3 regions of the Bacillus sp. PK6-16 genome follow, and region 2 is predicted to be linked to each of the others. Evidence: riboswitches for the same ligand, from Rfam matches in the RefSeq annotation. Region 2 holds a riboswitch; each other region holds the start of a gene.
The links. A riboswitch is a leader RNA that binds a small molecule or an ion and turns the genes downstream of it on or off. The one in region 2 is predicted to bind cyclic di-GMP.
Positions count from the first base shown of each region.

Region 1: linked by a shared signal. The riboswitch ahead of M1D66_RS03585 (WxL domain-containing protein) and the one ahead of M1D66_RS25100 (methyl-accepting chemotaxis protein) in region 2 are both predicted to bind cyclic di-GMP.
Region 3: linked by a shared signal. The riboswitch ahead of M1D66_RS21735 (SpaA isopeptide-forming pilin-related protein) and the one ahead of M1D66_RS25100 (methyl-accepting chemotaxis protein) in region 2 are both predicted to bind cyclic di-GMP.

Region 1 is NZ_CP096511.1:695,215-706,785, forward strand. Features, by position in the region: gene M1D66_RS03535 (ABC transporter ATP-binding protein) at 1-718, opposite strand, end outside; gene M1D66_RS03540 (ABC transporter substrate-binding protein) at 730-1,737, opposite strand; gene M1D66_RS03545 (DUF3986 family protein) at 1,858-2,154, shown strand; partial or broken gene M1D66_RS03550 (hypothetical protein) at 2,165-2,396, shown strand; gene M1D66_RS03555 (LTA synthase family protein) at 2,778-4,847, shown strand; gene M1D66_RS03560 (alpha/beta fold hydrolase) at 5,058-5,867, opposite strand; partial or broken gene M1D66_RS03565 (catalase) at 5,883-6,227, opposite strand; gene M1D66_RS03570 (catalase) at 6,160-6,348, opposite strand; gene M1D66_RS03575 (ATP-binding protein) at 6,531-7,784, shown strand; gene M1D66_RS03580 (ATP-binding protein) at 7,781-9,001, shown strand; cyclic di-GMP riboswitch class I at 9,246-9,334, shown strand; cyclic di-GMP riboswitch class I at 9,407-9,495, shown strand; gene M1D66_RS03585 (WxL domain-containing protein) at 9,648-11,571, shown strand, end outside.
Region 2 is NZ_CP096511.1:4,881,932-4,889,927, forward strand. Features, by position in the region: gene M1D66_RS25095 (non-ribosomal peptide synthetase family protein) at 34-3,615, opposite strand; gene M1D66_RS25100 (methyl-accepting chemotaxis protein) at 3,748-5,490, opposite strand; cyclic di-GMP riboswitch class I at 5,625-5,709, opposite strand; gene M1D66_RS25105 (anaerobic C4-dicarboxylate transporter family protein) at 5,992-7,305, shown strand; gene thiE (thiamine phosphate synthase) at 7,421-7,996, opposite strand, start outside.
Region 3 is NZ_CP096511.1:4,238,501-4,250,071, forward strand. Features, by position in the region: gene M1D66_RS21735 (SpaA isopeptide-forming pilin-related protein) at 1-4,797, opposite strand, end outside; cyclic di-GMP riboswitch class I at 4,857-4,949, opposite strand; gene M1D66_RS21740 (TetR/AcrR family transcriptional regulator) at 5,122-5,658, opposite strand; gene M1D66_RS21745 (CPCC family cysteine-rich protein) at 5,997-6,263, opposite strand; gene M1D66_RS21750 (hypothetical protein) at 6,260-6,697, opposite strand; gene M1D66_RS21755 (DUF975 family protein) at 6,922-7,575, opposite strand; gene M1D66_RS21760 (PH domain-containing protein) at 7,776-9,227, opposite strand; gene M1D66_RS21765 (PH domain-containing protein) at 9,220-9,696, opposite strand; gene M1D66_RS21770 (hypothetical protein) at 9,776-9,943, opposite strand; gene M1D66_RS21775 (TetR/AcrR family transcriptional regulator) at 9,946-10,527, opposite strand; gene M1D66_RS21780 (YjcZ family sporulation protein) at 10,683-10,826, shown strand; gene ecsC (ecs operon protein EcsC) at 10,867-11,571, opposite strand, start outside.

The DNA of each region.
Region 1 (11,571 bases), 1.1 Mb from region 2:
GGAAATCGTAGTGATGGCGTGCTTCTAACGGTGATAAAGAACGGATACTTTCCGGGACGATAAAGGTTTTCGCGATTTTTCCAGGATTCGCTTGAAGTAAATAAATACGATCACTCATCGCAATCGCCTCTTCAATATCGTGAGTAACAAGTAGTGATGTTTTCTTATATTTATTTAGTAAGTTGAAAACGAGTTCTTCTAGTTTTAATTTCGTTTGATAATCGAGTGCGGAGAATGGTTCATCTAGTAATAAAATTTTCGGATCAGTTGCTAACGTTCGAACGAGAGCGGCACGTTGACGCATACCGCCGGATAGTTCACGAGGATATTGTCCTTCTACCCCATGTAGACCGACTTGCTTTAAAAGGTTTAAAGTATGTTCTTTCATTTGTTCATCATAAATCCTTCGAATATGAAGTCCAAGCATAATATTTTCTTCAATCGTTTTCCACGGGAATAAGTAATCTTGCTGCAACATATATCCCATAGATGATGTTTTCATTGTAATTGGTTCACCATCTAAAAAGACAATACCATCAATTGGATCAAGTAACCCAGCAATGATTGAGAGGAGCGTTGTTTTACCGCAACCACTTGGGCCGAGTATAGAAATAAATTCGCCTTCTTCCACTTGTAAGCTCATATCTTCAAGAATAAGTTTGGCATTCTCTTTTGCAAAAAAGCAGTGAGAAACGTTACGTATTTGTAAAAAACTCATACAATTCGCCTCTATTTCTTAATAACGCTTTCGGCAATTTTTGTATTGACGAGCGCTTCATGTGGGACTTCTTTTTGTAATTCACCAGCGTCTTTCATAATCGTTTGGAGCTGTTTCCATTCTTCCGCATCTAGTAGTGGATTTGTCGCATAAGAATGTTGCTTTTTATACCGTTCAATTACTTTTACTGTAATGTCTTTTGAAGTGTCTTTAAATAGCGGGGAAACAGCATCAGCAATCTCTTCTGGACTATGTGTATCAACCCATTGCTGTGCTTTATAGAGCGCACGTGTGAACTTTTCAGCAGCAGCTTTATCTTTCTTTAAGAAACTTTCTTTTGCCATGAATGTTGTATAAGGAACAGTACCAGATTCATTTCCGAATGAAGCGACGATATAACCTTTACCTTCTTTTTCGAATATGCTTGCAGTCGGTTCAAAGAGCTGGACAAACTCTCCTGTACCAGATGCAAAGGCATTTGCAATATTAGCAAATTCGATATTTTGAATTAAGTTCGTATCTTTGCGAGGATCAATGCCATTTTTCTTTAAAACGTATTCCCCAACCATTTGCGGCATGCCGCCTTTACGCTGTCCTAAAAATGTAACACCTTTTACGTCATTCCAATTAAAAGAGTCTAGTTTTTTACGTGAAACTAAAAATGTCCCATCTGTTTGTGTAAGCTGTGCAAAGTTAATGACAGGGTCTTTCGCTCCTTGTTGATGAACGTAAATAGATGTTTCAGAACCGACGAGAGCAATATCAATTCCGCCAGATAATAGGGCGGTCATCGTTTTATCGCCACCAGCTGTTGTTTGTAGGTCAATATTTAGTCCTTCATCTTTAAAAAATCCTTTTTCAATCCCGACATATAATGGGGCATAGAAGAGAGAATGGGTAACTTCGCCGACGCGAATGTTTTGGGTTTGTTCTTTCGTACTTTCTTTTTTACTACTACAAGCAGCAAAAGTAAAAACAGCTAGTAACATGATGCAAAAAATCGCGATTAATTTTTTCACTATATAACACCTCCCAGAAGTCACTCTACAAGCATGATATGTAGGTAAGTGCCCATATGTGAGTGTAGATAGCAGGAATTTTTTTGGAGGTAAAGAAGTACAAATATAAGGGGTGATAAAATGGAGTACGAATACGATGATAGCGTACATTTACATCTTGATTATTTCGGGACAGAATGTGATATGGAATCGATTGCTTATAAGAGGAAGAATGAAGACGTATGGGATGTGTATTTTAATTTTGGAGTATACGGTATTCAGAAAGACGATGTAGAGTTAGGTAGGTTTATGGATGAATATGCCGGTTATTACGTTTTTTCTGTACATGCTCGCGATCTTAGTTGGGAATTTGGAAGTGCCCAGTTTGAAGAGTGGGTTTTGAAAAATCGGATAGTAGAAAAAACGCTACAAAAATAGGAGGAATTTTGTGATTGGATTTCTCATCTTATTATTTATTTTTGTGGCCGGATTTTTTATTATGCAAATGCTTATTTACCGATTTGTAAAGAAAAACATCCATAAATATACAAAAATAAAATGGTTTCATATGTGGCTACATATGAATATGAAAAAAAGGCCCGAGATTAGATTTTTTTGATTTTGTAGTTACAGTACTCGTATGTATCGTATGGAAAATATGGCTGCTTCCTTTTATATAATACACATGCTAATCATCTTCTCTTTTATCATAAAATAACGAAAAGAACCTGTCTTGTGGCGGGTTCTTTTCGTTATAGTAATTGTTGTTAAAAACGTACAACGCTTGTCTATTAATTCTTTCGTATTTTCATGTCGAATCTTTAATAGCATTAAGGATTTCTAAAAAATAGTTATTATATCATAAAGTGGAGTGCTGAAATTAAGTTTTTCAAGAATGAGTAATTTGTATGCCACAATTTAACTATTGATTAAGGAAGTATTAAGGAAATATATTTATAGTAGAAGCAAGTTTGCAGACGAAATATAGGATATATGTTATTTTAATACAAATAGTTTTTTCGATGCGAGGTGAAATTAATACATAGAAAAGAGGGAATGAATTGAAGTATGGTTCTACACTTTTTCATCTTCCAAAAAGAAATATATTAATTTCTAGCATTATAAGTAGTATGGTGACTTTATTAGTAATAACTATGCTGTTTATGATTTTAAAGGTTTTTAATTTAGACATGATGAAAGATCATTTAAATCAAAAGCTTGTTTTAAGTGTTATGATGATTTTCATATGGGGCATAACGTTTTATATTACGCATTTCAATAAAAAAGAGATGCCTATACTTAGAGCATCCCTACGAGTGCATTTTATATTATTTTTGCTAGCTCATACAGTAGCGTTATTTTATATTGTCATGCAAGTTAATATGAGTTTCATAGAGGCAATGAATTGGATTTACTTTTATAATATGCAGTTTATATTAAGTTTTGTAGTAATTTATGCAATATATATTCTTGTATATAATTTAATAGGTAAGGTTTTTCTAAGTATGGTTTTAACGAGCTGTACGTTAGTCATTTTATGTATTGTGAATTATTTGAAGCTTATTTTCAGAGGTGATCCGTTATATCCTTCTGATTTTACACAAATTACGCATATGCAATCTGTTATACCGATGGTGATGGACTATTTTAGTTGGAGTTATATTTTTGTCATTATCTTAAGTATCGTAGCTTGTATTGTAGCAGGGATATATATGAGAAGGTATATTCAAAATGTAAAGATTCATCTAGGAATAAGAGCCTTATTAGTAGTAGGGTCTATTTTTGTTCTATATGCGTATGGTAATTTTGCGAATACATTTATGAATAAAGTATTTCAAAAATCAGGTGTAGATTTTGTTTTGTGGAATCAAAATGAGAACTATGCTTCAAATGGTTTTGTACTTGGGTTTATTAGCAATTTAGATACAACAGTTATGGAAAAACCAAAAAATTATTCTAAAGAAAATATGCTTCAAATAGCAAACGATATAAACAAACAATATAGTGGAAATATAGGGAGCCAAAAGAAAAAAGAGAAACCGAATATTATTTTTGTAATGAGTGAATCGTTTTGGGATCCGACGAAAGTAACCAACCTTTCTTTTAGTGAAGATCCTGTGCCAAATTTACATCATTATATAGAAAACTTTCCTGGTGGACAAACTATTTCTCCTACATTTGGGGGGAATACGGCGAACGTTGAATTTGAGGCATTAACAAGTTATTCAATGAGTTTGTTAAAGCCAGGTTCTATACCATATCAGCAGGTTATTACAAATAAGAAAGAAATTCCATCAATCCCTACAGCGTTGAAAAAAGAAGGTTATTATACAAGTGCAATTCATTCATTTGGTCGCACATTCTTTAAACGTGATGATGTATATAAGGTGTTAGGGTTTGATAAGTTTAATGCAGAGGACACGATGGAAAATGTGGATATTGATGGAGATTATATTAGTGATTTAGCGATGAGTAAAGAGATAATTGCTGAGTTAGAGAAACAAAAACAACCTACATTTATTCATGCAGTTACGATGCAAAATCATTTTCCATTTACAGAGGGCCGATTTGGTGAAAACCTAATCGAAATTAGCGGTCTAGAAAATGAAGAATCAAAGGGAGAATTAGAGACGTATACAGAAGGATTAAGACGTTCAGATGAGGCTCTTCAATATTTAATAGAGCAACTAGATAATTTTGATAGACCTACATTATTAGTATTCTTTGGAGATCATCTTCCATCATTAGGAACAAATAAATCTTTTTATAAAGAAAATGGGTATATAACGAATGAAAAAACATCGAATGAACGTTTAGCGATGGCGCAAACGCCGCTATTAATGTATGCAAACTTTGATATGCCAAATGATAATTTAGGTTTAGTAAGCCCAATTCATTTTTCTAATCTTATTTTTGATTATGCAGGATTAAATAAATCCTTATTTTATCAATTTTTATCGGAACTTTACAAGGAAATACCAGTGCTTAGAGATGAATTAAAAGTTGATAAAAATGGAGAAGTAATCAATGATTTAACAAAGAAACAAAAAGAAATGTTAGAGCAATATAAAATGCTCCAATATGATTTACTCGTCGGAAATCAATATAGTAAAGATATCCTCTTTAAATAAAAGAAACAAAAAGAACTTGTATAACGATACAAGTTCTTTTTTCATAGTATTTAACGGGGTAACCAGACAAGCTGGGTTTAGGGAGTATTACCTGTACATTTAGTATATATGAAAATGTAATCGTTTTATTTGTGTATTTGTGAGAAATATGTGAATTTTATGTTTTGTGAAAAATCGATTGTATTAACTTTCGTTCTTGTATTGCAGTTGTTATGCATGTAAAAATTTTATCAGTTCTTTATTTAATTCATCCGCTTGATCGATTGGTGAACCATGACCACTATTTGTAAGAGCATGTAACTGAGAATTTTTAATTCGTTGCTGCGTAAGCTCAGCACTTTTGTAAGGAATTAGTTGGTCGTGAACGCCGTGGAAGATTTTTGTTGGGACGTTAATTTTATTTAAATCTTTCGTTACATCTTCATTTGCAGCTGCTTGTAAAATTTTTATAAGGGCATAAGAAGCGGACTGCATACCGAGATAAGAAAACCATTCAAGGGTTGCAGCCCCTAAGTTTCTATTAAAAAAGGATAAAGATACATCATTTAAAAATTTTGGTAAATTAGCATACATTTGATTAATGAGAGCATCTGCTTGTTCTTTCGGTACACCGTAAGGGGACTCTTGATTTTTAACGAAAGAGGGGGAGACAGCGTCAATTAATGCGAGCTTAGAAATGCGGCGCCCATTATAGCGAGACATATAGCGAATAGAAAGAGCACCACCAACTGAGAAACCGACTAATGTAGCGTTCTCTACTTGAAGTGCTTCCAGAACAATTGCGATATCATCCGCTAATCGATCATACGTGTAACCAGTCCATGGCTTATCAGATTGTCCATTCCCTCGTATATCCATGGCGATACAGCGAAAGCCATGCTCTGGTAAAACATTGAGTTGATATTGGTACATTTGATGATTTAAAGGCCATCCGTGAACGAAGAAAACAGTCTTACTACCTGGACCAGGATTAACGTCTTGCACAAAAATATGCACATCTTTCTCGACAGTAACAAACATAAATTTCCCCCTATTTTATGAATATGCTCTATCCCAAAAGCGTTGTTTTGTCATAGCTTTAATAAATTCATTTGCTAGCCTCGTAGGGTCTTGTTCTATTAGAACACCAGGCTTTCCTTCGATATTTAAAGATTGAATAATAGAAGAGCCGTTTTGGAAGGAGCCAATCGGCTTAAAGTGATTATATGATTCTACGACAAATGAACTTGCTTTGTTAAGAAAATGATCATCCATCTCTCCGCCGATAAGAAGTAATCCATCATAAAGGAGTGGTGAGCCTGTTAAGAAAGTATCATTTACTTCCCACTGTCCATTTGGCGTTCCTTGCACTATGCCTAATCGTTCTGAAACGATCACTGGCAGTTAAAGAGTTTTCATCGTTTGAAATTTTAATACCTGTATTTGTTGTCATCTCCTTTCCTTCATTTTCACGCATGAAAGATTGGAGTTGTTCGGTCTTTTTATTTTTTTTGCCATCCATAAAAAATACCTCCCATAATATACGTATTATTGTTTATGTTTTTTATGCTTGTATATAGCATGAAGATATTGCATAGTTGGCATGATTTTCCTCAAATGTTCGATTTATCTTTGTTTGTCTATGAAAATCATTTATTATAATAAATGGTATTCTTCGAGATATTATTTTGAAGGGGTGTTGAAGTGAAAGAAAGTTTTTTATCATATAAAGAAGAAGAAAGAAATGCAAAAATCCTTTTATGGGTGTTATATGTCATTGTTATTGTATATCAAATTTTCTATGCAATCGTATTAGAAGATAAATCAATAATGGATAAGGGATACAAAATAATATGGCAAGTTATTTGCGGAGTAGCAATACTGTGCGCAAATATATATTTAATGAAAAAAGAGAAGGCAAACCTTGTTAAATATGCATGGATATTTGCATACATAGGGATAGAACTCGCTAATATATTTTCGTATGTTTTTTATAATAAGGCGGCGTTTGATGCGACAAATATAATAGAAATTATTCTCATTTTCTTTGTACCTATATTTTTAAATAAAAAACTCTATGTATTTTTACTTTCCTCTATTGTAGGAAAATATTTAATTTATTTATTTGTATTAGAGGAAGTAAAAGCATTTATGTTCCTTATTATGTATACACTTATGTTAATAGCTGCATATATCATTTTAAACCGATTTTTACAATATCTTTCAGCTGTAAAGGAAAGTATTGCGATTGCTAGTGAATCACAAAAATTAGCAGTAATCGGAAAAATGGCAGCGACTGTTGGACATGAAATTAAAAATCCACTCGCTTCATTAAAAGGATTTACGCAATTACAACGAGAGAAGCATGAAGAGGATCCTATTTATAAACGTATGATTTTTGAAATAGAAAATATGAATAATATGATAAGTGAGTTAATGGAAGTTGCTACATGCAAACCTTCTATTTATAAGAAACATGATGTAGGAAAAATTGTATTACAAGTAATAACAAGTCTTCGTGAAAAAATAGATGAATTAAACATTCAGTTTATTTCTAATGTGGAAGAAAAAACAATAGAAGTTGAATGTGATGAACGAAAAATAAGAGGAGTCTTTTTATATACGATAAAAAATGCTTTAGAGGCAATGGGACAAGGTGGCATATTACATTTACAATTAGAAAATAAAGGGAAAGAATATGTAATGATCAGTGTGATCGATAATGGTCATGGTATTAAGCAAGAAAACTTACCCCGTGTTACAGAGGCCTTTTATACAACGAAACAAGATAAAATTGGTCTGGGACTGACGGTAGCGAATCGAATTGTCGCCGAGCACCTTGGTGAGTTGCATATTTCAAGTGAAAAAGATTCTGGAACGAGAATAGACATCATTCTCCCAAGGAAGTGTGGAAATACTGAAATCCAAGTGGAAGAAAAGCTAGGAGTTACCATATGAATAAAGGCTATATATTTAAAAATGAAGAAATAAAGGCGCTGAAAGCATTTTTAAGTTTATTTTTTATTATATTTTTCGTATATGATCTTGCCTATGAATTTATCGTACCGTTAATCGGTGGAGAGCAAGAAGGTGTAGGAGAGTTTGAAGATGGTTTAGGTTTATGGCTTTACTTTTTGATGGTGGTATTGTTTTGCATTGGAATATACTTTATGAAATGGAAGAATGCTTTTGCGGTAAAGTATATTATTCTAATTGGCTATAATGTATTAGATTGTATCCATAACATTATGATTTATTATGGTAGCGATGCAGAATTTGACGGTGGAAATATAGTAGAAGGATTTTTTATTTTGTTTGCACCAATCTTTGTGAATAAAAGATATTTCTGGTTAGTTCCAGCGATACTTATCGGAAAGTATGCTCTTACAGGAATCATTATTCAATCTTCTCTCGTTTTAATCCCAATGGCATTATATAGCGTATTTACTATCATATGTTGGATTATATTTTTAAGGGTTCAGTCTTACGTTCGTACGCTTGAGATGATGGACAAAGAAATAAAACAGACAGAAAAACTAGCAGCTGTTGGAAAGATGGCAACGGTTATTGGTTATAAGATTAGAAGACCTTTAGCAAACTTAAAAAAACTTGTGAATAAACAAGCAGACAAGCATCCAGAGGATAAAATTTATAGTGATATTATGAAACAAGAAGTAGATCGGATTCATATAATTGCTACAGAACTTAGTGGATTTGAGAAATCTAAATCACTAGAATCAGAAACTCATAACATACAAGAAATTATCTCTTATGTTATTCGAGTTATGGAAAAGCCAGCTTTAAAACAAGGAGTCTACATACAAGGTATTTACAGTAAAGACTTACCATCAATTATATGTGATGAAAAACGATTAAAACAGGTCTTTTTTAATTTAATCAAAAATGCAATTGAAGCAATGTCAGTTGGCGGAACAATTACGATTAAAGTTACTGTAAAAGATGGAATCATCGTTCAAGTGAAAGATGAGGGATGCGGCATTCCGAAAGATAAAATTCCAAAGTTAAATGAAGCCTTTTATACAACGAAAGAAACAGGAACTGGTCTAGGTTTAGTAGTTACAGAAAAAATTATTAAAGACCACAACGGTAAAATGAGTTTTGAAAGTGAAGTTGGGGTTGGAACGACAGTTGAGGTTATGTTACCACTGCATTAACTACAAAAACATCACTTATTTGGAAGTGATGTTTTTTATTTTATCTCGCTATTTGTGTATAGTAAAAATCTCATTTTATCGATAAAGAATGTATGATGTGTTTCTAACATCAAAATGTTTTTTGAAAGTTTTCAATATGGATTTCCTAGAGAAAATTTAGATTATAAAAATTAATAGTTTTTTTCTAAAAAAACTATTTTCTTTTTTGGGTTTTAATGGTATATTCAAAACACGATAAATAAATACCTATATTTGGCACACTATTCGAAAGGATAGGTCGCAAAGCTAAGAGTCTAAAGTAATGAAAATTACTATGATAGTCTGGTTGCAGTTTGGATTTTCACACATAGTTGTATGTATGAAAATCGAAGAGGCAACCGGATTTTTTTATTGTCTCAAAAAGAAAAAATAAATGGGCATACTATTCGAAAGGATAGGTCGCAAAGCTAAGAGTCTAAGGTAATGAAAATTACTATGATAGTCTGGTTGCAGTTTGGATTTTCACACATGTTGTGATGTATGAAAATCCAAAAGGCAACCAGGCTTTTTATTTTCTAGGAATATACACTATGATTGTAAATTTAGCTAGAAAATAAATTCAATGTTCGAAATATTCGGTATGCAGGAAGCAAGGGAGGGAAGTACATTGCAAAAACAAATAGGGAAATTTGGGCGTATACTTCTCGCTGGAGGAATATTATTTACACAAGTTGGTGTGCTAGACTACTCTGCAACGAAAGTTTATGCGGTTACAAACGACGAGCAAGGACGTTTTATCGTTCATATGGATAAACAAGAAATAAAAGTTGATGAAGATGTAGTATTAAAGATCACAAATACAAATAAACAAGATGCTAATATCGAGCTGAAATTATCTAATGAGCAGCTGTTTAATGAAGCAGAAACGAAAAAAATGAATGAAAACAATAAAGCGATTCAAAACATTTCAGTAACAGAAGATCACATTGTAAAAATTGAAAAGAATGAACAAAGTAATTCTATCGGTGACGTATATGTAGTCATTCAAATGAAAAAAGCTGGAGAGTACAAATTTGAACCGATAGTGAAGTTTGAAGGGAATGAAAAGAAAATTGAATCTCCTTCTCTGCATGTTGGAGAGAAAAAAGAGGCTTTACATGTAGCTATTTCTGATGAAAATCCAAAGGTTTCAGAGGAAGTTGCGAAAAAAGAAATCAGTGAAAAAGTGAAAGTATTGGAAGAAAATAAAAAACAAGAAATAAATGCTACTAATGCTGAAATTCCAAAAGAAACGAAGACTTTAGCGAAAGAAAAGGTTAATGAAGAACTCGTATCAAAGGAAAATGAATTAAAAGAGAGCAATAAGGTCAACGAAAATAATCAGGAATTACCTGCTATTCAAGCTGAGAAGATATTAAAGAGCCAATCTCTACTAGCTGCTAGTCCTGTTACAAGTATTCTTAAATATCCAAATGTAAAGGTAATAAATAATAGAACAGGTGAAGGGCCTTCTATCTCGGGTAAATATGCTTTTAGATTTGTTTGGAGCCCACAAGTAACATATGAGGTAAAGGGTAGTAGCGATGACAGAACTGGTCAAAGTCAATATACATTTAGAAATTCAAATAGAGAACAGTACGTATTAGTAAAAAAAGCTGGTGAATATCAAGGGAAATGGATTGATGTCCGTATTAATATTCACTCTATGACAGCTTCGTCTGTAGATGTTAAAACACCAATAACTAAAGGTGATGCAAAAAACTTTTTACAATTATATGGGAACGGAAGGTCAGGACAAACTTATAATGCTTCCTTTGAATTTTATGAGCACGGAACAAGTAAAAAAGTACCATTAACGGCAATGTGGAATTTTAAAAGGATAAATAGTTATAAAAATGTTACGTTGCGTAATGATGGTAGTCATTTAACGAATTTATACGTGTATGATACGAGTTCAATTAGGTATCAAGATAAAGGGAATAATAAAATAGAGTTTTCTGGAACAGCAGGCCCAGTAGCTACTCCAGAAGCAGATATGACAATTACATTTGATAATTTAACAGAATTACCGCTAGAAGTTAGATTAAATGCTTCAGGTGTTAATGTAGCATACGACCAATTAGCGATCACACAAATTGAAATTCCAGCTCCAAGTGTAATAGGAGATATTGTGGAAGATAATTCCCGTCAACTTTCTTATAAGGTATATCAAAATATGCCTGCTCAATCGAAAGATATTCACTATGCGAAATCTTTTGTATTAGAAAGTGAAGTGAATAAGGATTTTACTGTGAATGATGTTTCCATTCAAGATGTGGAGAGTGGAGATGATGTAAGTAGCTTCTTTGATATTAATAGGAAAAACAATAAAGTCACTGCAGTTGCGAAAGAAAATGCGCTAAAAACAGAAGAATTCAACGGGAAAATTTACGAGATGACAATTACAGGTTCTCCTGTAAAAGGTGCCGATGTAATGAAATATTACAAAGGTGGTTATCTTGAAATACCGGTGTCAGCTAAAAATTATTTAGATGGCGATAAGGATGGGCAAGATAGTAATCGAGATGGAATCGCAAAAATAAGGTATAAAG
Region 2 (7,996 bases):
TTTATTTTATTGAACAAACAAAAGCATGCATAATCATTTCATTATTTTTGGAAAATAACCAACTTTTTCACCATGAGCTAATAACTGCTGAATAAATTCTTTATTAATTGCTGGTACTATCAATTCTTTTTTCTTAATCCATTTATTCGTTCTACGCGTACCCATTACAATTTCAGATTGCTGCGCTCCATCTCCTGCAACTTGAGAAGCAATTAACTCTGCTATTACTTCATTTCCCTTCGCTAATGCAAGTCCGGTATTTACATATTCTGAAAGTGGAACCATTTCAAGATTGTATCCACACTCTCCAATTAGCTGTATAAATTGTTCAAACTCAATTTGATGTGGATGACAAATATGTAACGTCTCTCCTATAATTTGCGAATCTTGCAAATACGATACAATTGATTTACTAGCAAAATCAATTGGTGTGAAATCAACTTTCCACTTCACATTTGGTGCTTTCCCAATTAATAGCATTGTTTTAATAAGACGATAAAATGCGTTTCCTTCAATATTTTGTTGGAACGAACCTGTTTCTGAATGACATGCTAAATTACCTGCACGATAAATATTTCCGCGCAAACCATTTTTCATTGCTTCACGAACAATGTTTTCCGCTTGTAGTTTACTATTTGAATATACATTCTCTAAGTCTACACTGTAATTAAAATCACCAGTTTTCATGTATGTATCCCATTGATCTACCGCTAATTCTAACGGGATACCAATTGTAGAAATAAAATGGAATGTAGCACCTTTCTCCGCTAATGCTAGCATACGGCTAGTTCCTTGGACATTTATATTTTCAAATTGTTTTACATCCCCAAAATGTCTTACATCTGCACCGCAATGAATTATCGTATCCATCTTAGAACTGATGAACATAAATTCTTCTTCGCTCATCCCAAGATACTCTTCTCCCAGATCACCGGCTACGGCCTGTATACGCTGTAACCATTCTTCACATACATCATTAAAGTAGCCTGTTAATGTATCTATAATTCTTTGCTGCACATCTTTAGTTGGTCTTACTAAACAATAAATAGTAGCAGATGTATCTCTCAACAATTCATATAATATGTGTGATCCTAAATAACCAGTAGCTCCTGTTAAAAAGACATTTGAAATCTGGTTTTCTTCCAAAACGTTTGCATACGTGATAGTATCTGGTTCGTGAATCACTTTATATTCACGAAATACTTCTTCTTTCTCTACTTTTACTTCTCGCTCAATTCGAGCTAATCCATATATCGTTCTTTCTTTAAAGAAATCTTGAATTGTTAAATGTGAGAAATCTTCTTTTAACAATGTTAAGACTCGTAATACTTTTAATGAATGTCCACCAATTGTAAAGAAATCATCATGCACTCCAACTTTTGAAATTCCTAATACTTCCGCCCAGGCGTTCGCTATTTGTTTTTCTGCTTTATTAGAAGGTGCAACATATTCTTGTAGCCGAACCGGTTCATACTTTTCTTCTAACTGAGCTAACTTCTTAACATCAATCTTTTTATTAGGTGTAAGTGGTAATTCATTAATATAAATTAGTTTAGATGGCACCATATAATCTGGTAATTGCTCTTGTAACTGATAAACTAATTCTGGTATTTCTTTTTTATTTAAAGTTGTATAGAACGCGATTAAATATTGGCTACCTTCCTTACTCTTCTTAGCAAAAACAGCATTTTCTTTTATATTATGATTTTGAGAAATTTTACTTTGGATTTCGCCTAGTTCAATACGATGTCCTCTAATTTTTACTTGATCATCTTTCCGATGTAAAAACTCTATATTTCCATCCTCTAGCAACTTAACGATATCACCTGTTTTGTATATATTAACTATAGGATTAAAAGGGTTCGGAATAAAAGCTTCAATTGTTTTATTAGGCTTATTAAAATACCCTTTTGCTAATCCCACTGAATCTATATATAATTCACCAGGTACACCAATTGGACAAAGATTCATATTCTCATCCAAAATCATAACTTGATAATTAGCACATGGTTTACCAATGGGAATACTCGCAACATCCTCATTTAACTGACTAGGTATTTTATAGGTTGTCGTCACTACAGTACATTCTGTCGGTCCGTATACATTATGAATTTCAACATTTGTACCTATTCTTTCTCTCCACAATTTAATAACCTCTACAGGCAACATTTCACCGCCAATCGCAATTCTTTTTAGGGAAGCTAGCTTATATATATCTTCTTCTGCCAAATAAGTTGCTACTTGTCGAACAAAAATTGTTGCTAATGCCAAGATTGAAGTTGCTTTCACTTTATAGATTGCATTTGCAAATGCTTCTACAGACAATCGCTCTTCCTCTAATAGTACATATAAGTTTCCTCCACAGAATAAAGAAGCAAATGACTCCCATACAGAAGCATCGAAACTAAAGGAAGGAAATTGGGCAAATACATCCTCTTCTGTCAATTCATATTGCTTTTTCATCCAAGTATACAGATTAACAACGCCTCTATGTGCTAACATCGTTCCCTTTGGATTCCCTGTTGAACCAGATGTATAAATCATATAAGCTACATCATCACAATGAATAGACAACTTTACATCTATATCTTCATAAGTTTCACTATCATACATTGAAACTGTTTGAACCCCATCACATGTTATAGGCGTCTCTTTCATCAATATAACTTTCGCTTGGCTATCTTGAATAATGTACTGTATTCTACTTTCCGGATAATCTGGATCAATCGGAACATACGCTGCACCAGCTTTTAATATAGCTACCATACTTACTACTGTGTCTATGCTACGTTTCATAAATATTCCAACATAGTCTCCTAATTGGACGCCGTTTTTAATTAACATATGAGCTATTTGATTACTTTTTTTATTTAGCTCCTCATAAGTTAAAGTACCTTCCCTTGAAGATAAAGCTATACGATTTGGAAATTGAGTAACAGTATTATAGAACATATCGACGATACTTTTCTCAGGATATACTGCTGTCGTATCATTCACTTGACTATAAAGTGCCATCTCGGCCTCTGTAATAATATTAAAATCATTTATATGATTATTCTTATTTTGTGATTTATTAATTAAAACACCTTGTATTTGTTGTGCATAACGAGTAATTGTTGTCTCTTTCCAATTAACACTATTAAATATTATTTCTACACTTTGCATATTTTTACTAAATACAAATTGTAATGTATTCGTGTCTTGTAGCTCATAATATGTTTCGCCAATAATAATAGGTGACATTTCATATAATGTATTACCGTTTTGAAACTTTTCTATTTCTTCCTCATTCATTTCTTTAATTTGCTCCAGTTGCTCTTCAATCTGTAAATTCAAACTTTCATAGGAGAGAAAATTAGAAACTTCAATAATAATCGGAAATAAACTTCCTCTTACATGATAAAGCACGACAATATGTTTTTCTTTAGAAATATGATATAACCACGTTGCAGTCGCTCCTATTAAATCTACAATGTGAGTCAAATTTGGAAACAGTTCCGTTTTCCTTTTTACCCCAAGTTCTGTTCCTTGCACATCTTTAGGTATTTTAATACTCCCTTCTACTTTTCCTAAAAATTCTTTTACCATCTTATTATAAGAAATTGCTAATTTCATATTTATGTAAATTCCTCTCTTAAATATAATAAAGGTGTGAAAATTCACACCTTTTTCATCCCTTATTAACGGGCAGATTCGTTCAATTCATAATCAAGGGGGATCCCCCTTGATTAGAATTGAACTTTCTCCTTATTCGCTTTTAAACTCACCAATAAGCTCTTGTAATTCTTGAGAAAGCCAACTTAAAGAAGTCGCTAATTCTGCAATATCTTGTACTGATATTTCTTGCTCTTTCATGCTTTCTTCAACATTACTACTGCTGTTAGCATAAGTATTTGCAATATGTGATAATTCATTTACGACTTGAACGATATTCTGGCTATTTTGTAAAATATCACTCGAATTACCAGAAACAGCTTTTACTTGATCTGTAACAGATTGCGCTGATTTTGAGATTTTTTCAAAGAAATCACCGCTACTTTGAACAAGCGAAATTCCAGTTTCTACTTCTCTTGAACCTTTTTGCATGGAAACTACAGCATCTTCTGTCTCAGCTTGTGTTTCACCAATTAATTTCGCTATATCTTTAGCAGACGCTTCCGTTTGTTCTGCTAATTTTCGTACTTCATCAGCAACAACTGCAAACCCTCTTCCAGCTGCTCCAGCACGTGAAGCCTCAATAGAAGCATTTAAAGCTAATAAATTTGTTTGATTTGAAATACCTGTAATTACAGTTACGATATCACTAATTTCTTTTGACCTTGTTTCTAACGAATAAATGATGGAAGATAAATCTTGTACTGCATTTTGGATTAAACTCATTTGATTAATAATTTGTCCAATCACTTCATTACCTTCAATTGAATGTTGTTCCATACCTTCAGAAGCAACCGCAACTTGTTTTGCAGCCCCAGTTATTTCTTCTACCTTATCTTCCATTCCATGTACAATTCCTAAACATTGTTGTACTGAAGTTTTTTGAGACTGTGCCCCTACTCTTAAACCTTCAATAGAACTTGCAATCTCTTGAACTGCCATGCTGTTTTCCTCTGTACTCGCCGACAATTCTTGTGAAGAAGAAGAAACTTGCTCAGCAGTTTGCCTTACTTTATCTATAATCCCTTTAAATTTTTCAATCGTGTTATTGAAATAAACATTAATAATTCCAATATCATCTGGTCTTTCTTTTAATTTAATACTTAAGTCACCTTCACCAATTTTACGTAACCCTTCTCGTAAATCTTTTAATGGAGCTAACGAGTGACGCACAATAAAGAATTGAGTAATAGTCGCAATTGCTAATGAAATAATGATAAAGAGTAAGCCCTGTATCATAAACTTCTCTTTTGTAATAGGAACAATGGAAGCATCTAAGTCAGCCGCAACAATTGCAACAATATTGTTTTCTCCATCTGTAATTGGTTCTAATATTGTCACCCACGAACCTATTTCATCTTCATATACTTCTGTCATTTGAGCCTTTTTCGTATCAATCACTTTATCGTATGCCTTCATCCAATGAGCGGGTTGTTCATAATAATCTCCCGGCTTTATAGGAAACGCATTTGTTAACTCTGTAGTCAAACCAACGAGTTGTAATTCTCGCTTTTCATTCGGCTTTGCTCCTGTAACATACGTTTGTCCAACGCTTTTCAATTCTTTTGACACTTCATCTAATTTCTCTGTTAACTTTTCTTTTTTCACTTTTTCGGCTGTAGGATCTTTCGCCATGTCTCTAACTAATTCTACATCCAGTTTTTTCAATACTATTTCTCCTGTTTCAATAGACTGCCTTTCAAATAAAGACATCATACTATTTTGAAACATATTGAAACTTAATGCACCCATACTTCCAACAAGTGTCAAAATAACTAATACGGTTAATAAGACGTTCTTTTGAAGGAACGATAACTTATGCCAATATTTTTTCATTAATATCCACCTTCCTTAATCAATACAAACAAAAAAACAAAATATATGGATATTTTGTTTGAAAATGTTTCTCAATATGTTCGAGAATAAAAAAAAGCCAATGTAAAAGCATTGGCCAAGACCAACCCTATCCGTCCGGTAACTGGCTAGCGTAGCCTTTCGACCTTAGCTCCTGTAGTTTTGCGTCCTCATGTTTCCATCAGTTTGCCTTTCTCGCTGAACGAGTTGAACGATATGGGAGTTCTATGAGAATTAATTTATTCTCTTTCAAAGATTACAACATATAAATCAAAATGTCTACTTATTTAGAGATATAAATACAAATTTTTAATGCATTGCTTTTTCAAAATAATTTCAAAAAGTACGTGAATGTTACTTTTTTTGTGTTATATAATAAAAAATGTATAAATAACAAGGATTTCTTCGGGTATTTATTTAATTTTCATTCAAATTAAACTATTCGAATATATCTTAACTAATGAATTTCGGAGGTAGTTTATCATGTTTTGGCTACAATTTCTTACCTTGTTACTCTGTATTTTTATTGGTGCACGCCTAGGCGGAGTTGGTTTAGGAGTAATGGGTGGAGTTGGTATGGCAATACTCGTTTTTGTCTTCCACCTACAACCAACCGCGCCTCCTATCGATGTAATGCTTATGATTTTGGCAGTAATTACAGCTGCTGGTGCTTTGCAAGCTGCTGGAGGAATGGACTATCTTGTTCATCTAGCTGAAAAGACATTACGAAAAAATCCAAAGCGTATTACTTTTTTTGCTCCAATTGTTACTTATTTATTCACACTATGTGCAGGTACTGGTCACGTTGCCTATTCTGTACTTCCTGTTATTGCAGAAGTCTCTCGTGAATCAGGGATTAGACCGGAACGCCCAATGTCGATTGCCGTAATCGCTTCTCAACAAGCAATTACAGCTAGTCCAATTTCAGCTGCCACAGTTGCTCTTTTAGCAATGTTAGCTGACTATAAAATCACCTTATTAGATATTTTAAAAGTAAGTATACCTTCTACTTTCATCGCTTGTATGATAGCTGCATTCGTTGCTAGTAAGATGGGAAAAGAATTAAATGAAGACCCTGAATACTTAAAACGATTAAAAGAAGGAATGATTCCTAAGCTTGAAGAGAAAAAAGAATTTGTAGGTGTAAAGGGCGCAAAATTATCAGTTATCCTTTTCCTAGTAGGAACCTTCCTTGTTGTACTTCTTGGTTCATTTGAAGCACTTCGTCCAGGATGGATAGTTGATGGGAAGTTAGCTCGTCTTTCCATGCCGAACACAATTGAGATGGTTATGTTAACTATCGCGGCTCTTATTATTATTTTCTGTAAACCCAATGTAGAAAGCATTGTGTCTGGTAACGTCTTTAAAGCAGGGGCAACAGCAGTTGTTGCTATTTTTGGTATCGCTTGGATGGGAGATACTTTCTTTAATGGAAACTTAAATATGATTCAAGGATCCATTCAGCATTTAGTAACAAGTGCACCTTGGCTATTTGCCATCGCACTATTCATTCTATCTATTTTACTGTACAGCCAAGCAGCAACTGTTCGTGCCTTAATGCCACTTGGACTATCTCTTGGCATTCCACCAGCGCTACTGATTGCGATGTTCCCTGCAGTAAATGGATATTTCTTCATTCCAAACTATGGAACAATCGTTGCTGCCATTAACTTTGATCGTACTGGTACAACAAGTATCGGTAAATACGTATTAAATCATAGTTTTATGATTCCTGGCCTAATTGCAACATTTACTTCTATCGGAATTGGAATGCTCTTAATTTCAATTATGTTTTAAAGAAAAAGCACAAACCTTTATTTAAAAAGGTTTGTGCTTTTTTAATCAAATGTTTGTTTAAATTTTTGGGCAGTCTATTTCTCCATGTAGCACTTAAAATACTACACGTCCTTCCCTACAAACTTCTCTTTACTTCTTCAGCTAATTTTCTCGTACTTTCATACGCAGATTCAGCTAAACTAATTGCTGAAATAACTGAAACACCGTCCGCACCCGCTTCTATAACTGCCGCTGTATTTTCAATTGTAATCCCACCAATACCAACGATTGGCACTGTAATTCCTTGTTCTCTAAAATAGGCTAATCCTTTCGTTCCTTGAACCGCTTTCGTATCTTTTTTCGTACTCGTTGGGAAAATAGGTCCAACGCCTAAATAATCTGCTCCATTTTCGATTGCAAAGCGTGCTTCTTCAATTGTATGAGCAGATACGCCGATAATTTTATCTCCCATTTTTTCACGAACAGATGTAATTTCTTCATCATCTTGTCCTACATGAACACCATCTGCATCTAATTCAATGGCTAATTCTACATCATCATTTACAATGAAAGGAACACTATATTCCTTACAAAGCGTCTGCAATTCTTTTGCAAAGCGCACTCTATCTTCTCCGATTAAAGAACCTTCCCCCTTCTCGCGAAACTGAAAAATTGTCACTCCACCATCTAACGCTTCTTTCAATACAGCTAA
Region 3 (11,571 bases), 640 kb from region 2:
TTTTGTAATTTCTACATTTCCCGTATCTACCATTTCATTTTCTATTTTTAATGATAGAACTTCTGTCATACCTTTTGTAATTTCAAACGATACTGGTTCTGTTAATTGTTTGTAACCTGGTAAGCTTTCTTTCTCTACTAATTTGTACTTTCCTACAGATAAGTCTGAGATTTTTGCTTTACCATTTTTATCTGTTTGTACTTCTGTTACTACTTTTCCTTTGTCGTCTTGTACTTCGAAGACTACGCCTTCTAATACTTTTTGACTATCTTTATCTACTTTTGTGATTTCTACTGAACCTTTGTCTAACTGTTCATTCTCTACTTTTAATGATAAGACTTCTGTCATACCCTTTTTAATTTCGAATGATACTGGCTCTGTTAGCTTTTTGTAGCCTGGTAAGCTTTCTTTCTCTACTAATTTGTACTTTCCTACAGATAAGTCTGAGATTTTTGCTTTACCATTTTTATCTGTTTTTACTTCTGTTACTACTTTTCCTTTGTCGTCTTGTACTTCGAAGACTACGCCTTCTAATACTTTTTGACTATCTTTATCTACTTTTGTAATTTCTACTGAGCCTTTATCTACTAATTCATTCTCTACTTTTAGTGATAAAACTTCTGTCATACCTTTTTTGATTTCGAATGATACTGGTTTCACTAGTTTTTTATATCCTGGTAAGCTTTCTACCTCTACTAGCTTATATTTTCCTACTGGTAAATCTGAAATTGTTGCTTGTCCTTCTTTATCTGTCGTTACTTTTGTTACTACTTTTCCTTTTTCATCTTGCACTTCGAATGTTACGCCCGCTAATACTGCGCCACTTTCTTTGTCCACTTTTGTAATCTCTACTGAACCTTTATCTAACTGTTCGTTCTCTACTTTCAATGATAAAACTTTCGTCATACCTTTTTTAATTTCGAATGATACCGGTTCCGTTAACTTTTTGTAACCTGGTAAGCTCTTCGTCTCTACTAATTTGTACTTTCCTACAGATAAGTCTGAGATTTTTGCTTTACCATTTTTATCTGTTTTTACTTCTGTTACTACTTTGCCTTGCTCATCTTGCACTTCGAAGACTACGCCTTCTAATACTTTTTGATTATCTTTATCTACTTTTGTTACTTCCACATTTCCCTTGTCTAACATTTCGTTTTCTACTGTTAAAGCAAGAGATTTTGTCATGCCTTTTTCAATTTGGAAAGTAATCGGATCTACTAATTGTTTATATCCTTTTGGTGCTTTTACTTCTACTAACTTGTATGTGCCGACTGATAAATTAGTAACTTGTGCTTGTCCTTTTTTATCTGTCGTTATTTTAGCGACTACTTGTCCTGCTTCATCTTGAATTTCAAAGACTGCATCAGCTAAAGCATCTTTATTTTCTTTATCTACTTTTGTAATTTCTACATTTCCTGTATCCACTAATTCATTTTCTACAGTCAATTGTAATGCTGTTACTCTACCCTTTTCAATTTCGAATGAAATTGGCTTTTCTAGTGGTTTGTATCCTGCCGGTGTTTCTACTTCTACCAACTCATACTTTCCAATAGATAAATCTGAAACGTTTGCTTTTCCTTCTTTATCCGTTTTTACTTTCGCAACTACTTTTCCTTTTGAATCACGTACTTCAAATACAACATTTTCTAATGGAGCTTTACTATCTTTATCTATTTTTGTTATCTCTACATTCCCTGTATCCACCATTTCATTTTCTACTTTCAATGATAGGACCTCGGTCATGCCTTTTTTAATTTCAAATGATACTGGTTTTTCTAACTTTTTATAACCAGGTAAACTTTCTACCTCTACTAATTCATACTTTCCTACAGGTAAATCTGAAACATTTGCTTTTCCTTCTTTATCTGTCGTTACTTTCGTAACTTCCTTACCCTTTTCATCTTGTACGATGAATGTTACTCCCGCTAACGGTGCTTTATTATCTTTATCTATCTTTGTTATCTCTATATTTCCCGTATCTACCATTTCATTTTCTATTTTTAATGATAAGATCTCGGTCATACCTTTTGTAATTTCAAACGATACTGGCTCTGTTAATTTCTTATAGCCTGGTAAACTTTCTTTCTCTACTAATTTGTACTTCCCTACTGATAGATCTGAGATTTTTGCTTTACCATCTTTATCTGTTTTTACTTCCTTTACTACTGTTCCAGCTTCATCTTGCACTTCAAAGACTACGCCTTTTAATGCTTTTTTGCTGCCTTTATCTATTTTTGTAATTTCTACTGAACCTTTATCTAACTGTTCATTTTCTACTTTCAACGATAGGACTGTTGTCATACCTTTTGTAATTTCGAATGATACTGAATCTGTTAGCTTTTTGTAGCCTGGTAAACTTTTCGTCTCTACTAATTTGTACTTCCCTACTGATAAATCAGAGATTTTTGCTTTACCATCTTTATCTGTTTTTACTTCTGTTACTACTTTGCCTTGCTCATCTTGCACTTCGAAGACTACGCCTTCTAGTACTTTTTGGCTATCTTTATCTATTTTTGTAATTTCTACTGAGCCTTTGTCTAACTGCTCATTTTCTACTTTTATTGCTAAAGCTTTTGTCATACCTTTTTTTATTTCAAATGGTACTGGTTCTGTTAGCTTTTTATAACCTGGTAAGCTTTTCGTCTCTACTAATTTGTACTTTCCTACTGATAGATCTGAAACGTTTGCTTTTCCATCTTTATCTGTTACTACTTTTCTTACTACTTCATCTTTCTCATCTTGGACTTCAAATTCGACACCCGCTAATACTGCCCCGTTTTCTTTGTCCACTTTTGTAATTTCTATATTACCTTTGTCTACCATTGCATTTTCCACTTGTATTGGGAATATGCCGTCCCCTGTTACATTTACTTCGAACTCTGCTTCTTTTAATTGGTAGCCTTCAGGCGCTTTCGTTTCTTTTAAAATATATTTCCCTGGTGCTAACGGTTTAGAGATTGCCTTACCATCTTTATCTGTAACAATATGTTCGACTACTACACCGTCTTTTACTATATCAAACTCTGCATTTGCTAATGGTTTTTCACCATTTTCCGAATCAATTTTCTTTACTTCAATTTGACCCTTTTGCATAGTATTTTTAATTTCAATTGTTTTTGTTTCTCCAGCTTGAAGTGTAACCTCTACTGGACTTGTTAATTTTTGATATCCTTCTGGTGCTACTGTTTCATATACTTTATACGTCCCAGGAGCTAAAGGTTGAGGTACTGAAAAACCTTTTTCGTCCGTTTTCAGTTTTGCAACAACTTCATTTGCACTATTTCGGACTTCAAATTCGGCACCTTTTAACCCTTTGTTCGGATTCTCAGAATCTATTTTATGAAGCGATACTGTACCATCTTTTGGAGCTTCAGGCGGCGTAATAGTTACTTCTTTTGATGTTAATGTTTTATCATCAAAATGTAATTCCGCTTTATTAGGAATCTTCTTATCTACGTAAGAAGATAAGTCTGCATCATTTTTAATTTTCGCCTTGATACTAAGATTAATTATCTGGTCTTCATATGACTTATAGTCAAAATTCTCACCAAACGTAAATGTTACTTCACTTCTTTGCTTATCTATCTTTAACGTCCCTTTAGAAGTAATATCTTGGCCATTTTGATCATATACTTTTGCCTCTAATACTTCTAAAACATCTTCTAAATCATCACGAATTACCATTGATGTGTATTTAGGAGGATCGTTCGGTATATGTGTACCAACTTGGTATTGAATCACTTGATCCATTTGTGTTAGCTGCTCATTCTCTACAAGCTTGCCATTCTCATCAACTATATTTTTTTCAATACTAGGTGGATTATCGTCACCTGAACCGGTTCCCCCTCCACCACTTACGAATACTTGTCCTACTTTTTCTTCAGTTTTAATATTTTTACCTTCTAATTTCACAGTATTTTTATGAGGCTTTGCAGAAGGATTAGTAATCTTTGTTTTATATCTTAAAATATAACCTTTTGAACTGTCTGGAAACTCAATTGTAAATCCAGCCTTTGTTGTATTAATTTTAATGTTAGATAAATCTGCTGGCTTAATATTTGTTGGTGCATAACCATCTTCAAATACAGCCTCTTCTAATACTACGCTGTCTGTAATTAACTCATGCCCAGGTCCTAATGTATCTGTTAATTTAAGATCTTGCATTTCTGTTCCAGTTGCATTTACATATACAAGCCAATCAGCAATCGAAGGATCTTCTTGATTATAAGAACCCCATTTCAATAGATTATCTGTATTGGGCTGTGGCTTCGGTCTCTCTGTCGTATTACTTACATTTACTTCTTTATTGACGATTTGACCATCAACGTTAAATTCTAATGGAATTTCTTTAACACCATCATATGCTTCTAGACCAAAGTAGAATTCTACGAATAAAGAACCTTTAATGTTATTCTTTCCTTCTACGTAATCACCCATAGTACACGTTAATAGACCCTTTTTCATCTCACATGTACCAACTGTTTTTCCTTCAGCATCTTTTAAAGGAAAACTCATATTCATAAGGTCTTTTCGAAACTCTTTTGGCATATCAATTGTGAATTGATCTCCACTTTTTATTTTTTCTTTAGCTGACCACTTCACTTCTACTTTCATACCATCTGAGGCTTGATACGGTTCAGATGTCGTGCCATCAGTACGGGAAATATTAATTTCGTCCACTGGACTTTTCATCACAGCAGCTTGAATAACTGGAGCCCACACATTCAGCACTGAAAATAATACTAGAAAAACTAATGAAACCATTGAAATATGTCTTTTAGTACTTTTCATTTGCATAGTTCCCTCCTATTTTTTATATTTATATAACAAAAAAAGACCGTCCGGTTGCATCAAAAATGTGCAACCAGACGATCTTAGTAACCAATATGTATTACCGTAGACTCTAAGCTTTGCGGCCTATCCTTTCGAATAGTGTGCTAAAAATATCTTTTATTCTTTTTTTGTTTCATTTTCCTCTTAAACCAAATATTACTATACCGTCTGGACGGTTATAATTCAATACTCTATAAAATTGTTCTATTTTTCTAATAAAAAAAATAATTCACCACTACATTAAAGAAGCAACGGTGAATTATTTTCACATTATATAGTTCGTATATTCTATTTATATGAATTTCTAATAAGAGCTTGAATCACTTTTTCTCTTAACTCGGGGCTTAGTCTTCCAACCCCTAAATATTCCGAATACCATAATCCATCTGCTGCTAATCTAATAATTGTTGCACAAACTGCATCTATCTCATCGTTTTCTATATTCTTTTGCAGTTGCTGAAATGATTGTTGTAATGGCTCAAGTAATTCAGGTTTTAACATGAATGCTGCCATCATACTACTAGATAACTCTTCTGTTCTTCTCTCATTATTTAATCTTTCCTCTACAAAAGAGCGAACCCATCTCCCTTTCTTCTCTGCGTCTTCCGCTACTTTATTGTAAATGGCTCCCTCATAATCCTCTACCCCTCTGACTATCATACCTTCTATTAAAGCTTCTTTATTTGAAAAGTGATACAATAATCCACCTTTACTTACACCCGCCTCTTTTGCCACTGCTTCTAAGGTTAATTTAGCAACCCCTTTACATTGCACAATTTGAGAAGCGGCCGCCAAAATCTTTTGCCGCGTTATGCTTATACTCATTCCTTTTTAAAACCCCATTTCTACTAAATTTATATAAATACGAATCTTATTTTTAATATTGTTGATTACTACTAAGTATTTTCTTTATACAACAAAAGCTTCATTACCTTTGAATTTTTAGTTACTTATTCTATTAAAAATTTCCATATCATTCAATATGATAACATTAAACACACAAAGCTGACTATACATCTATACTTTTGTATTTATTGAAAATATATCCATTAATAAAATTTACCAATTTAGTCCTTCTTATTACCTTATAAGACGGCAGTAATTCTTTCAGCACTAAATAAAAAATGTTATTACTCCCATTGAATTGAGTAATAACATTTCACTTAACAAATTCGCTGCCAACTAGCATCCTTCACATCTTCACTAGTCGGTTTTCTAACTAATCCAATAAAACATTCCTCGCAAGCACCAAATGCAATAAAATTTTTCTGTGCTTGTCTTAACGAGACTTCATTTGCACCACCTTCAAAGTCAGGATTGTTAAACTGTACCTCATCATCTTCCCAGTAACATATATTACAAATTTCATATGTACCTGGTGGTTCTTCTTCTATTGTTCTATACCCGCAGCACGGACATGTATATTTCATTCTGTTACTCCATTATTCATTTCTTTTTTCTCCCATATATTCCGGCCCATAAAGAATGTCACAGCACAAATCATAGTTATCCCCATGAAAAATGTATTAGAATCTTCATATGTAGTTGGAATGCCTACCGTTACGAAAACAATACTAAAAGCTAAAAGTAGATATAATAATAAAGATATAATATAGCTGAGTTTAAATCGTAAAATGATACCTCTAAACAATAGCTCACCAAGTAGACAGCCACCTAAAATAATAGGTACTCCGAAATACAATGTAAGGACTCCCATTTGCGCAGTAGATTGAATTATCTTTGCAATTATGTTCGGCGAAACCAGCTCACTATTGTTTCCCATCCTATCATATAAATCAAGTGCTGTTGCTGAAATAAAGAAACTTAATATAGAAAATGAATACGGTATTAAAAATTTGCTCACTCTCATTCACCTCGCTTGTTTCTTTACATATATTATTCATTATTTCCTATCATTTTTACATAAAAAAATAACCCTCTATGATAAAACATAGAGGGTAGCATTTCTATATAAAAATCTATACCTTATCCTGAAGTGAATCCCGAAAATAGGACAAATATCAAAACACCTAAACCATCTGCTATCTGCTCCCTACATTCTTTAGGGTAGATAGTTTATATGTTTTATTAGAAAGTAGTGCCTTCTTTTTTATAATATTCTTTTGAAATCTCTTCATAAAATGCGGCTGATGTCGCGTAGAAATACGGTGCTAACCATAAGAAACCGATTCCTACAGTAAGAATACTTAAAATGAACCAACCTAAGAAACTTAAGCATAGTAAAAAGTAATCCATTTTATGTCCATTCATCATATGACGACTCTCAGTAATCGCTTGATTCGCTGTATATTCTGGATGATCATTCAAAATAAAATATGTCATAGAATAAGAAAATGATTTAATAATACCTGGAATAATAAGAAGTAATGTCCATAGAGTCAAGTATACATACATTAGTAAATATGTTAAAAACGACTTCATCAACTTACTTCCATCGCTAAACCATCTAAATATATGACCAATGCGAGCATCAGTCCCACGAATTGCATTTAAAACAAGATAATAGGCACCTATTGTTAATGGACCAATAACAAGCATTACTATAATACTTACTGTAAGTGAATCACTTGCTTCTTCCCAACCCCAAAATATCGAGAAAATACCTGTTGTTAGCATTTCAACAGCTCCAATAAGGATTCCAATTAATAAGGTTGCCCCTACCGCTAGTCCCCATCTTCCTTTTAATGCATCAAGTGCTTCTCTTTTCAACTGACTTATCATATATAACCTCCTAATACTATTTCCATTTTATTATACCATTTATATCAAAAATCCCACATATTTTCCTAAAACAGAAGCATATTACCTTTTTTCATACGTATTGATACATGTGTGCTGTAGTTGTACTAATATATGGATTAAACGACTCTTTTCCCTATAACAAAAAAGCCTGCCTTTCATAATAGGCAAGCTTTCTCAAGTTACATCTCATTTATTTTCTTCTTATACCAATCCTGCATTCTCTCCGCATCTTCTACTCTCGTATGCTCTATTTTATAACTAGATGATGCACTCGAAAACTTATACGTACATAAATCCGCACGGCGCTGGAAATATGATTGTGTCTTCTCCATTGATTGGACGTGTCTTCTTCTAATAAGTCCTGTATATTTTCCGACGCTACGATAGACAAGTGTAATTTGTTCTCCGTTAACACTGTAACCATTTGTTTTAAATGTTGCGTATCCAAGTGTAAAGATAAGGATTGCGAGCGGAATTAATGCCCACATGATGAAGTGCTTTTCAGAGTATATACTTATTCCAAGAAGCGGGATTGCTAGCATTGCGAAGAAAATGAAACTATCAATGAGATAGCGGCGTAATGCTGCTTTTGGTAATGCAATAATGTTTGCATTCAGTTCGTATGGTAATTGTAAATGGGCGAGTAACTGTTGTACTCGATCTTTTCGAATGATTGGGTGCAGTGTAACCTTTTCTTTTTCGTCACCCATTCCTTTACTTTGAATGACTTCTACTTGCACAGCACAATAACCGAATGGTTGGCGTAAAATACTTTCTTTTATCGTAATACCTTGAATACGATGCAATTTTAGTACGAGTTCTTTTTTCTCCAGTAATCCTTGCGAAATACGGACTTCGTCATTTCTTCGATTCACTGTGAAATCGCCATGTTTTAACGCGTAACCGATTGTAGATATAATCCAAGAAAGAACGAGTAACATGGCTACCATGAAAATCCAGCCATATATATCATGTTCCATTACATACGACTTTACACCATTCTCTATCCATTTCGGAATGTACTCATCTACTTGGTGATAGACGAAAAAGATTAAAGAGAATAATAGTCCAAATTGACCAGATGTAACAGATGCTAATAAAATCTCTTTCCAAGTTAATTTATATTCTGTCGTTTGTTTTTCCTCTGTAACAATTGCTTTTTCTACTACATTTTCTGCTACTTCGTCTAACGTTTTTTCTGCTTTCACTTCTGGAGTTGGCTCATTTAGCAAAGTAATAAGCTCCGCCGCTTCTTCTACCGTAATTCCAGCTAAGCTAACTTCTGCTTCATCGCCTCCGCCAGCTGTTTCAATCTGAATTTTTTTCAAACCGAGCATTTGATATAGTACGTTAGAACTTGTATTAATCGTTTGAACACGTTCTTTATTTAAGTAGCTCTCCTTTTTCACAAAGAGACCTTGTTTCACATGCAATACGTTATTTTCAACCCAGTATGTTGTGTAATACCATTTTTCAAACGCTGAAAAAACGGTGAGTAAACCAAATGCAGCGGGAATTAAATACCAAAACGGGAACTTTCCGTTTAAGCTAAACATGAAAATAATGAGTGGTATAAAGTCTGTTATTTTTAACTCTAATAACATCGTGATTGGATGCTGCCTTTTATACATCCTCATCACTCACTTTCGCTAATTCTGCGATTTTCGTTTTCAACATTTCAGCTTCATACATCGTTAAACCTGGGATGCTATGAGAAGTTGCTGCTGTTGAAATGTGTAATTCTGCTAATCCGTATTTTCTCATAATTGGCCCTTGTTCAATCGTTACGTGCTGTACACGAATCATCGGCACTAATACGCGCTTAACAACGAAAAGGCCATGCTGAATTTCAAGTTCTTCTTCATTTAGTTGGTAGCTGTAATAACGTTGACGTAGTTTCGGAAACGTAAAGTAATCAAACGGTGTATATACAATTGTTAATCCGATGAGCACATAGAAAATCCAAGCCCACCAATTAAACTTAATCATAAAGAAAAGATATGCAAAAATGACTATAATACTGATTCCTAGCTCAATTAAAGAACGCGCTTTCCACACCTTGACCATGTCAGGGTGAATTTCATTTTTCAATGGATCCATGTAACCACTCCAAATCTAGTAATCTAATATATGAATACTCTCAATCTATATTTTACGTAACTTTACAGAAAATTGGAATTTAATCTTCTTTCTTCTCAGGAATAAAATATCCGAACCAAAGTAGCCAAATGAAACCGATTAACTTCATCCAATTTCCATCCGCTTGAAAAGCTTCAATCATACCTGGTATTTTATAAACCCCAATAAATCCAAGAAAACCGAGCCACCAGTTTTTTTGCATTTTCATTTTTACTCCTCCTTCATTACGTTTTTCACATTTCGAATCCAAATTTCTTTATACTTTAACTGGAATCCCATGAGCATATAGTTGCTCATATTATCGATCACGAGCGCTAGCGTATGAGCATTTTCTTCCGTTTCATGTTGTGACACAACGCCCAGTCTCGCGCCTTTCTTCAATAAATCATGGAAACCATGCAAAAAATCCTCTTGTATTTCAAATAAACGTTTCTGATACTTTTCATTTCGCGATGCAGTTACGATAAATTCATTGATAACGCGTAGTATTCCTTCTTGCCCTTCATACTCAGAGAGCATATGTAAACCATCTGCGATTAGCTTTTCTGCAAAGTTTTCTTTCGTATACCGCTCTTCATTAAAGTATTTTGTAAAATGATAATCAGAAAAAATCTCTTCAAATAAAAAATCAACTAACGCTTCTTTAGAAGAAAAATGATAGTAAATAGCCGGTTTTGAAATACCTACCTCTTTCGCAATCATGGAAAGACTCATCTTCTCAATGCCGTGTTCTGCCATAAGTTTAAATGATGCCTCTACAATGTTCTGCGATGTTTGTAAATTCTTCGTCATACTGTACCTCACTTATTTTTACTTACCGGTCGGTAAGTAAATTATAAAACAAAACGAAATGATTTTCAATTTAGTTAGCACTACAGAAGGTATTTATTGGAAAATACAGAAAGTTATAAAGTAAAAGCAACATATAAGAATAAGGAGGATATCATATGGGACTTGGTGGTAATGGCGGTAGTGGTGGTAATGGCGGCGGTGAAGCGGGACAAGCTGGTAAGAGCGGATTTTCATTAATCATTGTACTTTTTATCGTATTGATTATAGTTGGAATTAGCTATATCGGACTTAGCTTCTAAGAAAAGGCGTCCTACATTACATATGTAGGACGCCTTGTTTTTAATCCCTATTCAGCAATCGCATACGATAACAATTCATCGTCACTTCTCCAAGCCTTTGCAGTAATTGATAGTTCGCATACGCGCCGACTGGGGCGCCGATTACTGGGACGAGCTGAAGCATTTTTGCTAAATCAATATAGTCTCGGTACTCTGTTTGGAACTTTTCCCAGTCCATATGATTTTCTTTTTCTGTATCCCACGTTTCGATTGCTTTCCATATTTCTTTTCTGTGATCGTCACTTGAAAAGGCAAGTTGGAAAACGTGAAGGATAAAAAGACGCTCTTCTTGTTTACTCGTATCAAATCCGTACAATGTCGCTGCATCGAATAAAAATTTAATTTTAATTGTAAGTAAAAGCGGAAAGTCAGCAAGACCGAGGAGAATACCACCAGCTCCAGTCCCTGCTCCTTCTGCCGCTGCTATTTTTTTGTACTCATCCATTTTTTTACGAACTTCATCGTCACGTCTTTGCAGTGACCATGTCGTCTCTTTTAGTTTCGGCTTTATAAAGTTTGACCCGGCGCTAATCGTTTGCACCATCATACGAATCGTCTCTGTTAGTACCTTTTGTACTTTCGCCGGAATGAGCTGTTGCACCTTCGTCTGCACTTTTTTGGAGAACCGTGTCATCATAGAAGAATCTTTCATGAATGTAGCTTTCCACTGCTCCAATTCTTTTATAACCTTCTCTTCGTATGTAAT